2 regions of the Exiguobacterium sp. s191 genome follow, and region 1 is predicted to be linked to the other one. Evidence: riboswitches for the same ligand, from Rfam matches in the RefSeq annotation. Region 1 holds a riboswitch; the other holds the start of a gene.
The links. A riboswitch is a leader RNA that binds a small molecule or an ion and turns the genes downstream of it on or off. The one in region 1 is predicted to bind S-adenosylmethionine.
Positions count from the first base shown of each region.

Region 1 (5,650 bases):
ATACGCGTGGTGAAAAGCTGATCCAAGCAGCAGTCCAACATATCGGCACACCATACACATGGGGTTCGCAAGATGCCGTGAACGGTGGTTTTGACTGTTCCGGTTTGATTCACTACGCGACGAACAAGGCTGGAAAATACGGTGGTCGGACGAATGTTCGTGGCTACTGGTACGGTGCTTTCTTTACGAATCGCCGGACGAGTATCTCGAGTGGTAAACGCTCGGATATCGTCTTCTTCCAGAACACCTACACGGATGGTCCATCGCATATCGGAATCATGCTCGATAGCGAACACTTCATCCATGCGGGCGGTTCACAGCTCCAAATCAATTCGATTTATGAACCGCGTTGGCAAGAGCATTTCCTCGGATTTAAATCGATGTAAGACAAAAAAAGACGAAGCCGTCGAATTCGACGGCTTCGTCTCTTCTTATCGCAACACGTCAGAATGTCATCTCGACGTATTTCGTTACTTGTCGATCCATCAAGTATAACTCGATCTGTTCACGGTATGCTTTATAATGATCGGATGCGATATGCGCTTCAAGCGCCTCTTCGTCCCGATACACTTCGTACAGCATGAATTGATGCTCATCCTCGATCGATTGGTGCAAGGAATAACGTAAGCATCCTTCTTCTTTTTGTGAGGCATGATAGACCGTTTGTAGAATCGGGAAAACTTGATCCGCTAGTCCTGCTTTGATTGTAAGTACAGCGTTGACGACGATTTCTCCCATGTTTCATTATCCCCTTTCGTGATTACCTGTATCTGTACCCATTTTCACGAAAAGACACACGTCAAAGGAGCTTGAAGATGCAAACTCAACTTTTTGAAGCACTTGAACAATTTGAACCCACGATGATCGCGTTACGTCGTGATTTCCACCGGCATCCGGAACTGTCCTTCCAAGAAGTCCGCACACCAGAACGGATTGCTGCCTTTTACACAGAACGAGGCATTCCTCATCAAACAGCCGTTGGAGGTCGTGGGGTCGTCGCGACGATCGAAGGTAAACAACCTGGTCCGACGATTGCTGTCCGCGCAGATTTTGACGCATTACCACTTCAGGAAGAGACAACGCTTGCTTTCCGGTCGATCCATCCTGGTATCATGCATGCTTGCGGGCATGATGGTCACACGGCAATGGTGATGGCCCTGGCTGCTACGCTCTATCCGTTACGTGATCAATTGCAAGGAACGATTCGAATCATCCATCAGCATGGAGAAGAGGTCTTTCCTGGCGGAGCTATCCAAATGATCGAAGCCGGCGTCCTCGAAGATGTCGATGCGATTTTTGCGACACATCTCGAAAATGATTTACCAGTTGGTACGATTGGGTTTCGGGAAGGACATACGTTATGTGCAATCGACGAATTCGAAATCATCGTTCATGGTCAAGGTGGACATGCGCAAGCACCTCACAAAACAAAAGATGCGCTCGTCGCTGGAGCGCAGCTCGTCTGCAACTTACAGCATCTCGTCAGTCGACGGGTCGATCCGTTCGAGCCTGCTGTTCTTGCAATTGGTTCTTTCCATGCGGGAACGGCTCCGAACATCGTCACGGGTGAAGCACGCATCGTCGGTGAAATTCGGACGTTTAATGAGACATTGCGGCATCAGCTCCGGCAAGAAGTCGATCTTGTCGCCAAAACGACATGTGCCGGCATCGGTGCCACCTATTCAATCGACTTCACGACTGGTTACCCGGCGCTATGGAATCATCCGGACGAGACAAAACTTGTTCAGGAAGCCGCTTCTTTCTTACCGGAAGCATCCGTCCGGGCACTCACACCAATGATGGCTGCGGATGACTTCGCGCATTATCTAACACATGTCCCGGGAAGTTATTTCTTCACTGGCTCCGGATATACGGACGGTCGCGTCAACTACCCACAGCATCATCCGCAGTACGAAATCAACGAACAGGCGTTGTTGATTGGTGCGAAGACACTCGGAGCGACGGTTTTACGTGCCTTGAAACCTAAGGATTGACTTTATTTCTGTGTGAATGGTATCATCACAACAATGATAACGAATGACATCAACTTCATATACCCTTATCAAGAGTGGACCGAGAGATCTGGATCGATGACGTCCCAGCAACCTGCGCATAGCAAGGTGCTACGACCAGCAAAGCGAAAGCTTTGGTTGATAAAAAGCGGCGACTCCTTTTGCAACCAAGCGAAGGAGTCGTTTTCGTTTTCTCGCTGTCAGACATACAATGGGGATTTCCCACGGAGAGGAAGAGACAGATGGAAAAAGCAACATTTGCAGGTGGATGTTTTTGGTGCATGGTGACACCGTTTGAAGAATTACCAGGAATCGAGGGAATCGTATCAGGTTACATGGGCGGTCACGTCGACAATCCGACATACGAGCAAGTCAAGACAGGAACGACGGGACATCTCGAAGTCGTCCAAATCACGTTTGATCCGAGCCTGTTCCCGTACGAGCGTCTGCTCGAACTCTACTGGCCACAAACGGATCCGACGGATGCAGAAGGTCAATTCCAAGATCGCGGCACGCAGTACGCACCAGCGATCTTCTATCATACGGATGCGCAGCATGAAGCAGCAATCGCTTCCCGTGACGCTCTTGCTGCAAGCAATCGTTTCAAACAACCGATCGTGACGCGGATCGATGCCGCTTCTGAATTTTATCCGGCGGAAGAGTACCATCAAGACTTCCATAAGAAAAATCCAGAACACTATAAAAAAGATCGTGCTGCTTCTGGTCGCGATGCTTTCATCGAGCAGGAATGGAAAGATACGACGACGGTCTAATCACTTCGAACCATATACAGTAGCTGAAACTGATTTCAAACATCTCGTTCTTACCCTACTTTCAGTAAAAAGTGGAGGATGACCGAGATGTCACTGGAGTCAGTCTTTTTGTATGTAAACAAATGATGTCTTCTTTACCAACACCCTCACACAAATTTGTAATCGTTTACAAATGAAGTCTTTTGTTTTACGGTTAATAAAAATTAACCGGTTAAAAAGGAGATGATTGTATGGAACAAAAAGCGATTCACATATTAGAGAGCTATGAACAGTTAAAAGTGATCAGTGATCCGTTACGAACAAAAATCCTCATGTTTCTCGTCGAAAAACCACATACGGTACATCAGTTAGCCCACTTGCTGACGTTATCCCGTGCAAAGATCCTCTATCACGTACGGGAACTTGAAAAGCATGACTTGATTCACCTCGTCCGGACGGAAGAACAGGGCGGCAATCTATTGAAATACTATCAAGCGATTGCTCGAGGATACATTCCTGCCGATCATCTACTGAAATTCGTCGAGACGAATGAAGCGACCCGGCAGTCGTATCTCGAAGTATTGGACCGGGCAAAGACACGCGTTCTTACGGCTCCGACAGCTACTTTTTCTCCTTCATCTTCGAACGTCGAGGACTGGATGAGCTTATCACTTCAAAAGGAACTGACGATGTCTGAAGCCGACTTTCAACGCTTTGCTACAAAATATCGTGCTCTATTGGACGAGTTCACACGGTCCTCTTCACTAGACGAAGAAGATAAAAAACACTTCTATATCATGACGACTGCCTTTGCAATTGATGAACCACTATTTGAGAATGACGACGTCTAAACCGGAGGTGCCACATGCTGCCTATTGAAATCGATACGCAACAATCGCTGTTTAAAAATCGATCTTTTTTATTTTTATGGGGGTCCGGTATGTGCTCTGCCCTCTCCCTATCAACCTATCTGTTTGTTGAACAATGGTATGTCATCCATACGCTAAACCAGGCATCATATCTTGGATTCGTCCTCATGGCCACCTTGTTACCCCGTATTTTTCTCATGTTATTCGGTGGCGTCTTATCCGATCGCTATAAACGTTCGACGATCATGCGCATCTCGAGCGCTTTACGAATCAGTTTCATTCTCTGTCTTCTCGCATTACTTCATACCGATCAGCTTACATTGCTGACGATTTTAGGATTCGCCTTTCTATTCGGTAGTGTGGATGCATTCTTTTCGCCGGCGAATGCTTCCTTACTTCCTACACTCGTTCCGAAAGAACAACTCACTAAAGCCAATTCACTGATTCAGACATCTAATCAAATCGCCCTCTTTTCAGGTCCGATTCTTGGTGGAGTCATTCTCAGCTATTCTTCTTACTCGCACGTCTTTCTCATGATTTTCGGGACACTCTGTCTGACGCTCCTTTTCACGTATGGTATTCGTGAATCTAAGATCAAGCGATCGCTTCAGCATTCAGCTCTCTTTGAACTAAAAGAAGGGCTACATTACGTCTTTAACCTTCAGCAACTCAAGCAGACACTTTTTCTTGTCATCTGTGTCAATTTCTTTTTCTTTGGACCACTCTTACTCGGAATCCCCTTACTCGTTCATGATGTGCTCCAAGGAGATGCGATGGATTTAAGTTATATGCAAGGGGCTTATCAAATGGGAATGCTCGGAGGGGCGCTCTGGAGTGGTTTTGCGCAGACGAAAGCAAATGGGCTTACCTCATCGGTCCGATTAATTGGCGCCTTAGGTTTGCTTTTCTTCCTGCTTAGTCAAGCGCAGCAGATCTTGTTGTACCTGATCATCCTGTTATCACTTGGTGTCCTTTCTTCGATCATCAATATTCGCTTCATTACGTTCATCCAGTCTCAGTGTGCGGAACAGACGATGGGACGTGTCATGAGTGTCGTGAATGCCGCGTCAAACGGTCTCATTCCATTATCTTACGCGCTCCTCTCGTTTCTACTGTCGTTTCACGTTTCGATCACGACAATCATGTTGTACTGCGGTCTTCTCATTATTGTTCTCTCGCTTTACTTCGGAAGACGAATGGTTCATCTATTCGATTGAGATCAAGTCACAACACATAAAAACATGCGAATCTCCCGATCGAATTAGCGGGAAACGCGCATGTTTTATTTAGTCAATCTAGAACGTGAGTGTTCATCCTCGACTCCTGCAGGGAAAGAAAGCGCGAGTCGCGCTTTCGTCAGGGTCAGGTAAGACCCGGCAAATCGCATAGAATGCGGGATGACGCGGCTTACCTCCCGCCTGTGGAAAGCGAGGATGACAGAAACGTTCGTCAGTCGATCGAACTAGTATCAGATTTTTTAAGAGACTTGCTTCGGTATATCCTTCGCCCTCTCTTCCGGCGCGACGACTTGATACCGTTTCAAAACGAAGATCCCACATACCATGACGGCGAGACCGACGAGCTGACCGAATGATAAATCAATTTGTGGTAAACCGAACCAGCCGAACGTATCGACAGCGAGAGCAAAGCTTAACTGCGAAATCAGAACGACAGAGATTGCGACGGACGGACCAAGTAACTGAATCCCACGCATGACACAAAAAACGACGCCGACACCGACAAGTCCACCAAACCAATAGAGTGGCGATACGTTTTGAATCTGTCCGATTGTTCCACCACGAAACAGAACATACGTGACACTTGCTCCGATGAAACCGACGAAGAAGACCAGCGTCGTCGTCGCCCAAGCGCCAAACGCGTCACTCATCCGAGCATTCAATACCGTCTGTAAACTGATTAACATCCCTGCCAACACGGCACACACGATGCCTATTATCATGTTCGTTCCTCCCTACTCATAGCTGTTGCCGTTCGCCTTCTCGCGAATCCGCTCCAG
Region 1 covers NZ_JACSNC010000002.1:281,388-287,037, reverse strand. Annotated here, with positions in the region: gene KNQ09_RS13090 (C40 family peptidase) at 1-386, shown strand, start outside; gene KNQ09_RS13085 (putative quinol monooxygenase) at 445-738, opposite strand; gene KNQ09_RS13080 (M20 metallopeptidase family protein) at 816-1,994, shown strand; SAM riboswitch class I at 2,057-2,160, shown strand; gene msrA (peptide-methionine (S)-S-oxide reductase MsrA) at 2,255-2,785, shown strand; gene KNQ09_RS13070 (winged helix-turn-helix domain-containing protein) at 3,016-3,615, shown strand; gene KNQ09_RS13065 (MFS transporter) at 3,630-4,850, shown strand; gene KNQ09_RS13060 (DMT family transporter) at 5,111-5,593, opposite strand; gene KNQ09_RS13055 (Crp/Fnr family transcriptional regulator) at 5,606-5,650, opposite strand, start outside.

Region 2 (5,650 bases), on a different contig from region 1:
CGTATACTGAAGAAAAAAGGAGATGACCGAATGAAAGCGATCCGGCACCTGATTCGTTTTACATATATAGAAGCCATCTGTTGCGTCTTTCCCGTGATGATTTTCGCAGCACTTGCTCTTTCACGTTATCTTCCTACTGAAATGGTTGCTCGATATGATCTCCTGTTGCTATGGTGTATTCTCGTCCAAATCGTCTTACTCGTCACACGTTATGAAACGATGGAGGAATTCAAACTGATCTTATTGTTTCACGTCATCGGTCTAGCACTTGAACTGTTCAAAGTGAACGTCGGGTCTTGGAGTTATCCGGAAGAAGCTTTGACGAAAGTGGCTGGTGTTCCATTGTATGCAGGATTCATGTACGCAAGCGTCGCGAGTTATGTCTGCCAGGCTTTTCGGCGATTTCATTTGCGATTCATAGCATTTCCTCCCCCGTGGCTTGCGATCAGCGTCGGCAGTCTCGTCTATCTCAACTTCTTCACCCACCACTGGATCTTCGATGCACGCTGGCTATTGATGGTTCTCGTCGTCCTCGTTTTCTATAAGTCATGGGTTTATTTTACGATCGAGCAGACGATTTACCGGATGCCGCTCGTCCTGTCCTTTTTACTGATCGCCTTTTTCATTTGGATCGCAGAGAATATCGTGACGTTCTTTAAAGGCTGGGTCTATCCGCATCAAGAAGGAGGCTGGGCAGTCGTTGATCTTGGAAAATTATCTTCTTGGTTCCTACTTGTGATCATCACGGTTTTGATCGTCATCGTCGCGAAATATAAGCGTCAGGATCCGGCTGTGGAAATTCAGCAACGCACCTAAATAAAAAAATAACCCGGTTATTTTTTTGAACTACTTCCGCGTTTTTTCGTTGCTATAGTGAAAAAAACGCAAAGGAAGTGGTTACGGATGATGCAACAGGTGTTGGAACGAGCAACTGAATTGGTACAGATGAAATTAGCGGTCGTGGAGCGGTATGAAGATTGGCAACTCTGGCTCGACGAAGTGAACGGAATCGACGAATGGGTCAAGATGTCAGCGTATTATGCACCGCGCGACGTTCAAGAAACACCGGTCATTGACGAAGTAGTGGAGCTAGAGAAGCAGACCATCGTAATACCATCGCAAGTACCTGTCGAGCCAGTACGCAAGCAACGTTATGCCTATACGTTTCAGCGGGGTTTAAAAGGCGGTACTTTACTAGAATGGTCCGGCAGTCATATTTCAGAACGAGACGTCCGCGATTGGAATCTCGAGCACGGCATGGAAGTCCGGGTCCGTATCGATCGTCAGGATGATCAAAAAACGATGTGCCGTGTTGAAGCCGTCGTCTCGACGGAGCGAATGAGAGAGAATCCGGAACGTGTCGTGTTTGAACAAGCAATCGTCAAGGCACATGGAATCATTGAGGAAACGGTGAATGGTCCACTGCAAGATGAGTCGGGCAGATCGTTCTATTATGTCGTACCGGTAGAAGACATGCGCTATTTCCGACTAGAAGCAGGTCAACTCGTCGATCTCGTCATGTGGCGGGAACGGAAGGATACACTGACGATTGCTTGGAAGCATCCGTTCACGTATGAAGAGCCGATCGTCAACGCATCATCTAACCGCCGATCAGAAGTAGAGCAACCGGTAGTGAAGGCATCTGTGACAACAAAAAAGTCAAATCGGTATGCACGAAAAATGAAACGACAACCGGTGCCGAAAGCTAAAAAAGCGCAGCGTCGCGTCCGTATGCCAAAAGAGCGAACGATTGAACCGATCGTGACGACAGCTGTACCCGGACAATTGATGGATTTCGTTGATAAGACACCGCTTGATTTCACGCGCTTCACAGGAATGCGTCTCGTCATTGTCGGAAACGAACAACAGACCGCTGTCTATCGTGAGTTCTTTGCGCCGACGGGGATCGAATTGATTCATCTGGCAGGGGACGCACAGTCCGCGAAAAAGATTGCCTGTCTCGCCAAAAAGACGGACGCGATCGTCGTCGTAACGAGTCGCGTTTCTCATGCAGCGAGTGCACATGTCATCGCGCAGGCGAAAAAGCATGGTATTCCATTCGCGATGGAACGGCTCGACGGTCGACGCTCGTTATACACGGCGTGTGAACGACAGCTTGAGCGTGCCTGGCTCAACCAGCAAAGAGACGGGAAATTATTGAAAAAAGAGTGAAACATTAGAAGAATTCGACCGTAAAGTAAGGTGAGAACTTATTTTTCAAGGAGGACCTTACTCATGTCATCTCAATTAAAAAAAGCAGCGAAGGAGTCGCTCAGCGGTCGTTGGGGATTTGCCATCCTCATGTTCGTACTTTTTTCTATCATCCAGAGCGTTCCGACGTTCATCGGACCAGATCCTAACGAAGATCTAAATGCGATGAGTGCGGTCAGCATCATTCTTTCGATTTTATTGATCCCAATCGCAGCGGGTTGGACGTGGGTCGCGATGTCGTTCGCACGCAATGAAGAAGTCAAAGTAGCTGATTTGTTCGAACCGTATAAAATCTTCGGTAAAGTCATCGGCGTGTCGATTGTGCAAGCGGTCTTCTTATTCCTATGGACCTTACTCTTGATCATTCCAGGGATCATCAAGTCGTTCTCTTACTTGTTGACGTTCTACATCCTTCGAGATGAACCATCAGTCGGTATTCTCGAGGCAATCACGCGTTCACGTCAACTCATGGATGGTCATAAAATGGAAGCATTCTTACTCTTCCTATCATTCATTGGTTGGGCATTACTTGTGATTGTTACACTTGGTCTTGCTGTCTTATGGGTTGGACCATACTTCAGCGTCACGATGGCAAAATTCTATGATCGTGTTCGTGGTGAACAGGCGCCAGAGCCAACATCAGATTTCGTCGCACCATATTAATCCCGAATCCCGACACGATGTCGGGATTTTTTATGCTCGAAATAATTCCGATTGGAAAAGACGGTTTAATGGTTGCTTTAGTTCAGTGAATTTTGTACGATGAATGCAACACATCTTATCTAGAGAAGTCGAGGGACTGGCCCGAAGACACTTCAGCAACCCCGCCGTGGCGGAAGGTGCTACTTCCAGGAAGGGATACCTTCCGAAGATAAGAGCGGACAGGACAAGATACCGTCGCTCTTTTCGAACTTCGAAAAGAGCGTTTTTTTATGATAAGGGGGACGATGGAGTGGAGTATGGTTTTTGGTTACCGATTTTTGGGGGATGGTTACGTAACGTCGAGGATGAACAGATGCCACCGACATTCGATTATGCGAAACAAGTCGCACAAACAGCAGAACGGATCGGCTTCTCGACGACGTTGATCGCGGAACTGAACTTGAACGATATCAAAGGCATTAAGGAACCGAGTCTTGAGGCATGGACGACGGCAGCAGCGATTGCTGCAACGACGGAACGCTTAGAGATCATGACAGCGGTTCGTCCCGGGTTCCATAATCCAGCGACGACGGCGAAGATGGCGGCAAACATCGATCAGTTGAGTGGTGGACGCTTTACGCTCAACGTCGTCTCAGCGTGGTGGGCAGAGGAAGCGAAACAATACAACGGTATCTTCACAGCGCACGATGAACGCTATGCTCGGACGGAAGAGTTCGTCACGGTCATGAAGGGACTATGGGCAGATACGTCACCGTATAGCTTCTCCGGTCATCACTACACGATCGAGCAAGCAGAACTCCATCCGAAGCCAGTCCAGCGTCCGGGGATCAAGCTCTACGCTGGTGGAGAGAGTGAAGCTGGAAAGCGAACGATCGTCGAACACTGTGACGCTTATGTCATGCACGGGGGCACTGTTGAAGAAGTAGCCCATAAAATCGACGATATGAAAGTACGCCGGGAAGCGACGGGACAAAAGCCGCTCGAAAGCTTCGGTCTTGCTGCCTACATCATTTGTCGGGATACGGAAGAAGAAGCACTTCTTGAATGGCAACGGATCACGGACGTCAAGGAAGACAGCGCCGGTTATGCCGGTTATCAGGATTTCATTAGTAAATCGCAACTGGAGCAACAGGTCGAGCGGAATGATTATTCTGTCTCGAACCGTGGTCTACGTCCGAATTTAATCGGGACACCAGAACAAATCGCTGAACGGATTCTAGCGTTCGAAGCCGTCGGTGTCACGTTACTTTTGTTACAATTCTCACCACAACTTGAAGAAATGGAACGCTTTGCTCGTGACGTAATGCCACTGGTCGAAGCGAAACGAAAGGTAGGTCAACAATCATGACAAAAATTCATATTCTCCACGAAAACCAAGAATGGACGGACCATCTCATCAAACGTCTCGAAGAACTCGAATTACCGTATGAACAGTGGCACTTGAATGAAGGAATCGTTCCGCTGGATGAACTGCCGCCAGAAGGCGTCTTTTACAGCCGGATGAGTGCTTCTTCGCATACGCGGGGACATCGTTACGCGCCGGAGTTGACGGAAGGGGTCCTCGCTTGGTTAGAAGAGCATGACCGGACCGTCTTTAACGGAACGCGTGCGCTCCGTCTTGAAGTCAGCAAAGTCAATCAATATACGGCGTTGCGTAAGGCTGGGATTCGTGTACCGAAGACGACGGCTGCCGTCGGACGTGATCAAATCGTGCAAGCAGCAAAAGAGATCGGTGTTTCGTCATTCATCACGAAACACAACCGTGCAGGGAAAGGTCTCGGTGTCCAGTTATTCCATTCGATTGAAGCACTTGAAGCTTATCTCGATGGTCCGACATTCGACGAACCAGTCGATGGCATCACGTTGATTCAAGAGTATATTCAAGCACCAGAACCGTACATCACGCGTTGTGAGTTCGTGGGTGGAAAGTTTGTCTACGCGGTTCGAGTCGATACGTCAGAAGGTTTTGAGCTTTGCCCAGCAGATGCATGTGTGATCGACGACTTGTTCTGCCCAGTCGGAGAAGAAGCACCGCAAACGCCGATGAAGTTCCAAATCGTTGAAGGTTTCAATGACCCGATCATCCAAAAGTATGAAGCATTCCTCCAAGCGAACCAAATCGCGGTCGCAGGCATCGAGTTCATTAAGGATGCGTCAGGTACGATCTATACGTATGACGTCAATACGAATACGAACTATAATTCGGATGCCGAGGCAGCTGCAGGACGCTACGGTATGCTCGAACTAGCGAAGTTCCTCGGTGCAGCCCTTGAAACAAGCACAGTAAAATAAGAATCTGCTCTCGCCCTGTCACCGGACGTTACAAGACCGGATGACAGGGTATTTCTATAGAAAAGGGGGCGGATCTATGATTACGTGGAGAGAAGAACGACAGCTCGATATTCCGATTGAGGAAGCATGGCACTTGTTTGATCACACGCGATTGCAGCGTTTGATTCCAAACGTCGTCCAGCACGAGGTGATTGAACGAAAACCGGGTGTCGTCGGTTCGACGTATCGTCAAACATACATGCAGGGTAATCGACTTGAAACCTATATCGTGACCGATTTAGCTTATACGAACGAACCCGACTTCAAACAAAATACGATCGGATTCACGTTGGCTAAAATATTCAAGATCGAGATGACCTTTACACTCAAACCGCTCGGACCTGATCGCTGTCTATTGATCTATACGGGAAAAAACGAGGGAGCAAACTTTGTTGGAAAGAGTTTGTTGTCGCTTGGAGGAGAGCGGGAGAACGAAAAAATTGTT
Region 2 covers NZ_JACSNC010000003.1:163,464-169,113, reverse strand. Annotated here, with positions in the region: gene KNQ09_RS14160 (DUF817 domain-containing protein) at 31-816, shown strand; gene KNQ09_RS14155 (DUF2325 domain-containing protein) at 907-2,172, shown strand; gene KNQ09_RS14150 (DUF975 family protein) at 2,236-2,874, shown strand; SAM riboswitch class I at 2,987-3,089, shown strand; gene KNQ09_RS14145 (LLM class flavin-dependent oxidoreductase) at 3,164-4,222, shown strand; gene KNQ09_RS14140 (ATP-grasp domain-containing protein) at 4,219-5,166, shown strand; gene KNQ09_RS14135 (SRPBCC family protein) at 5,243-5,650, shown strand, end outside.
Region 2: linked by a shared signal. The riboswitch ahead of KNQ09_RS14145 (LLM class flavin-dependent oxidoreductase) and the one ahead of msrA (peptide-methionine (S)-S-oxide reductase MsrA) in region 1 are both predicted to bind S-adenosylmethionine.